One region of the Holdemanella sp. DFI.5.55 genome, then DNA from elsewhere that is predicted to be linked to it. Evidence: riboswitches for the same ligand, from Rfam matches in the RefSeq annotation. Region 1 holds a riboswitch; the other holds the start of a gene.
What was found. A riboswitch is a leader RNA that binds a small molecule or an ion and turns the genes downstream of it on or off. The one in region 1 is predicted to bind thiamine pyrophosphate.
Positions count from the first base shown of each region.

Region 2: linked by a shared signal. The riboswitch ahead of thiC (phosphomethylpyrimidine synthase ThiC) and the one ahead of LJE08_RS04285 (HAD family phosphatase) in region 1 are both predicted to bind thiamine pyrophosphate.

Region 1 is NZ_JAJDMK010000012.1:490-2,699, forward strand. Features, by position in the region: gene thiD (bifunctional hydroxymethylpyrimidine kinase/phosphomethylpyrimidine kinase) at 1-414, opposite strand, end outside; gene LJE08_RS04285 (HAD family phosphatase) at 383-973, opposite strand; TPP riboswitch at 1,023-1,122, opposite strand; gene LJE08_RS04290 (DUF1667 domain-containing protein) at 1,128-1,472, opposite strand; gene LJE08_RS04295 (NAD(P)/FAD-dependent oxidoreductase) at 1,472-2,210, opposite strand, start outside.
Region 2 is NZ_JAJDMK010000063.1:2,433-4,642, reverse strand. Features, by position in the region: gene thiC (phosphomethylpyrimidine synthase ThiC) at 1-1,232, opposite strand, end outside; TPP riboswitch at 1,334-1,439, opposite strand; gene nhaC (Na+/H+ antiporter NhaC) at 1,488-2,210, opposite strand, start outside.

The sequences.
Region 1 (2,210 bases):
AATATTTGGAGTAATCAAAGTAGCTAAAGGCAACAATTCTTTTTTCAATGTTTCAATCGCATCCTCACTAATCAATCTAGCACCACTTGTCGCAACCATCACAGGATCAACGACAATATTTTCTGCCTTATATTCCTTTAGTTTCTTTGCGATCATCTCAATCAAACTAGAACTTGATACCATCCCAATCTTTACCGCATCCGGATAAATATCTGTAAATACCGCATCTAGCTGTTCACCCAAAAATTCAGGTGTTACATCCATAATACCCGTTACTCCCAATGTGTTTTGCGCTGTTAATGCCGTGATTGCACTTGTTGCGAACACATGGTTAGCACACATGGTTTTAATGTCTGCCTGAATGCCTGCTCCCCCACTCGAATCACTTCCCGCAATCGTTAATGCACTTTTCATTTAAATCTCTCCAATCTTTTATTTTAATCACTTTAAATCCGACTTTTTTCGCCACATCTATACAATAATCTGCATCCTCAAACACAATTATATCTTCTGGTCTTTGGTTTAAAACTTGTGCACATGCCAAATAAAAATCCGGATCATCTTTTGACTTATTCACCTTTGAACAAGTTATAATATCTTCAAAATAATTCAACACACCCAGTCTATTCAACGCAATTTTTACAAGCTCTTCATCACAACTTGTACCAATCACATTAATCGAATCATAATGTGAAATAAACTCTTTAAACCCAGGCATAAGGTTCACTTCATACTCATAAAAATCTGATATAAAATTCAATACCTCAGAAATGATTCGTTCTTCTTGTTTACTGATTTTATAATGATTCTTCAAGTATGTTGCGCTCTGTTCTAAACTCATATCTGAAACAATTTCATCAAGATTTTTTTCGGGAACCATTCCCAAACTTTGAACATATTGACTTGCCAAAGTATTCCATACTTCCATTGAATCCAGTATTGTTCCATCCACATCAAAAATTGAATAATTCATATTCTCTCCACCAAGAAAAAAAAGCTGCAGAAAACCAATCTGCAGCTCACTATCAAAAAGATATATTCCCTACGTTGGTATTATCCAAATCAGGTTATAGGGTCTAGGACAAACCTACTCTTAGCCTAAAATCTCCCCTTTTTTAACAACAATATTATAAGTCTTTCGTCGCAACTAAATCAACACCCGTACCACAAATATCAGAAACAATTACATCTTCACGATGCACAGGTGCCTTCACAACCACACGGTTCAATTCCTTCATAACATCAAAAATCTTTTCCTTTGGAATATCCCCGTTGGTTTTCACGCTCAATCTTTCAATCTCAGCACCCACAATTTTCACAGTACTTGTCACAACACGAGTTGGATGCGTACACTCTTTCTTTCCATAGATTGCACCTCTAGGACAACCATTTCCAGTTACTTTATAATCATTTTCTTCATCAACCTTTAAATGGCAACCCTTAGGACATGTTATACAAATTAACTCTCTCATTACGCATCCTCCTCAATAGATACAACCAATTCTTTATCTGCCTTTTCAAGCAATATTTTAGGAATTGATATCTTCTCCATTTCACTTGGAATCACATGTTCCTTTTTAAATTTCGCAATGATTGTATCCCCATCCTTCACGACAATATTTACCTGTTGCGTTGGTCTTCTTACACGGAAAGAAAGCTCAACACTCTTTTCTACATTATCCTTACGAATATATTGAGGAACTACATACGAAATATTATCTCCATTTATCGTCCTTACGAAACGATCCTTAGATACTTCGCCATTTGAAACATATCGACCAGCACCCATTCCAGCCGTTTCACTTTCCAAACTTACAAAATCCACTAAATCATGCACATGCACAACATTACCTGATGCGAATACCCCTTCCATAGAAGTCTCCATATTTTCATAAACAATAGGGCCATGTGTTCTAGAATCCATTTCAATCCCTAAATCATTTGACAACTCATTTTCTGGAATCAATCCAACAGACAACAATACGCAGTCACAATCAAATTCCATTTCTGTTCCTTCGATTGGATTTCTATTTTCATCCACCTTAGAAACAACAACCTTTTCCACTCTAGACTTACCCACAATATCCGTAATTGTATGACTTAAATACAATGGAATATCATAATCATGTAGACACTGAACAATATTACGATTCAAACCATTTGAGTACGGCATAACCTCAACAACAGCTAAAACTTTTGCGCCCTCCAAA
Region 2 (2,210 bases), on a different contig from region 1:
GATTGACGAATTGCTTTTGCGGTTTCTGGATCTAGCGCACACTCAAATTGCGCATCCCAATCTAGATTCTTTCTTGCGTCAGCCATCTTGTCATCAATATCTCGTGCTCCTTTAACACCTTTGGCAATATCAGCCGCATGTGCTGCAATCTTAGAAGCAATGATTCCTTGTTTTGTATCTTCAACATTTGGTAAAGCCAAGTGTTCTGCCGGTGTTACATAACATAAGAAGGCTGCTCCTGACATAGCTGCAACCGCACCACCAATAGCCGCTGTAATATGATCATAGCCTGGCGCAATATCTGTAACTAATGGGCCTAACACATAAAATGGAGCACCCATACAGATTTGTTGCTGAACCTGCATATTGGCCGCAACCTGATCTAATGGAACATGTCCAGGTCCTTCGACAATAACTTGTACGTTATGTTCCCAAGCACGTTTTGTAAGTTCTCCTAAACGAACCAATTCTTCGATTTGACAGACATCTGTGGCATCTGCTAAACATCCAGGACGACAAGCATCTCCTAAAGAAATCGTCACATCATATTTTTCACAGATATCCAAGATTTCATCATAGTATTCATAGAATGGGTTTTCTTCACCTGTCATTGACATCCACGCAAAGACTAAACTTCCTCCACGAGAAACAATATTCATTTTACGTTTGTGTTTTTTGATTTGATCAATCGTCTTTCTTGTGATTCCACAGTGCAAAGTAACAAAATCCACACCATCTTTGGCATGTAACTCGACTACATCCAAGAAATCCTTTGCGGTTAATGTATTTAAATCTCTTTGGTAGTGAATCACACTATCATATACAGGTACAGTACCAATCATAGCTGGACATTCAGATGTTAATTTTTGACGGAATGGTTGTGTATTTCCATGACTCGATAAATCCATAATTGATTCTGCGCCAAGATTTACGGCTGCCATAACTTTTTCCATTTCGACATCATAATCTTTACAATCTCTAGAAACCCCTAAGTTTACATTGATCTTCGTGCGTAACATACTTCCCACACCTTCAGGATTTAAAGATTTATGGTTTTTATTGGCCGGAATTACAACCTTACCACATGCGACTAACTCTCTTAGTTCTTCTTCAGTCATTTTTTCTTTTTGGGCTACAATCTTCATTTCTGGCGTAATAATCCCCTTACGCGCAGCATCCATCTGAGTGGTATATGTAGCGCCTGTACTTACTGTACCTTCATTTGTGTTCATTTTAAAATCTCCTTTTCCAAATGATTATTTAACGTGACAAAAAGTGGTGCCCCCATTTCGCCACAAAAAAAAGTGAGCAACCAATATAGGTATACTCACACTAAAAAGACAAAGTATTTCCCTACGTTGGCATTATCCAAATCAGGTTATAGGTCGAAAGTCATACTTTCCTCTCAGCCTGTACTACAAGCTCCCTTTTTTCATTTACATTTAAGTTATACACCAATTCTAAAAGATAGTAAAGATATAAGACATTTATTTTCGAACAGGCTTTTCTTCTTTATCCCAAATTCCAATTCCAGTAATGGCACAAATCATTGAGAAAATAGGAACGACAAAGATAAACCATGCGTATGGAATATAAGCTGTTGAGCACCCAAGTACGCCCATGACATAAATTGTCGCAACACCCCAAGGAACGATAGGCGCAGATAATGTCCCAGAATCTTCGAGTGTTCTAGATAATACTTTACGAGAAACATTCATATCTTCATAAGTCGATTCAAACGTTTGTTCAGTTACAATGATAGATACTGTTTGTCCGCCAGCTGTTAAGAAGTTCACAACATAACAATACACCAAAGTGACAAACACTAGTACTGTACGATTCTTTATAAATTTTAAAAGAACATTTTTTGCCAAAACATCCAAAATACCAGTAGACGTTATGACAGCTCCCATTACACTAGCAACCATAAATGTCACTAATAATTCAGACATAGAAAGTACACCACCACGATTCAACATTGGATCAACAATGGATACACCTGTTTCAATGCTGAAACCATTAAAAGCATAGTTCATTAAATCAACAAAGTTTACCCCTTGAAATACCATCGCAAAAGCAGCAGATACAACTACGGCTAAGCCCATTCCTAATAAGGAAGGTAATTTAAATACAGAAATCAAAATAACTAGAATAGCAGGTAAAATCAATAGAACATTGATATTGAAATGTTTAGATAGCGTATCTAAAAT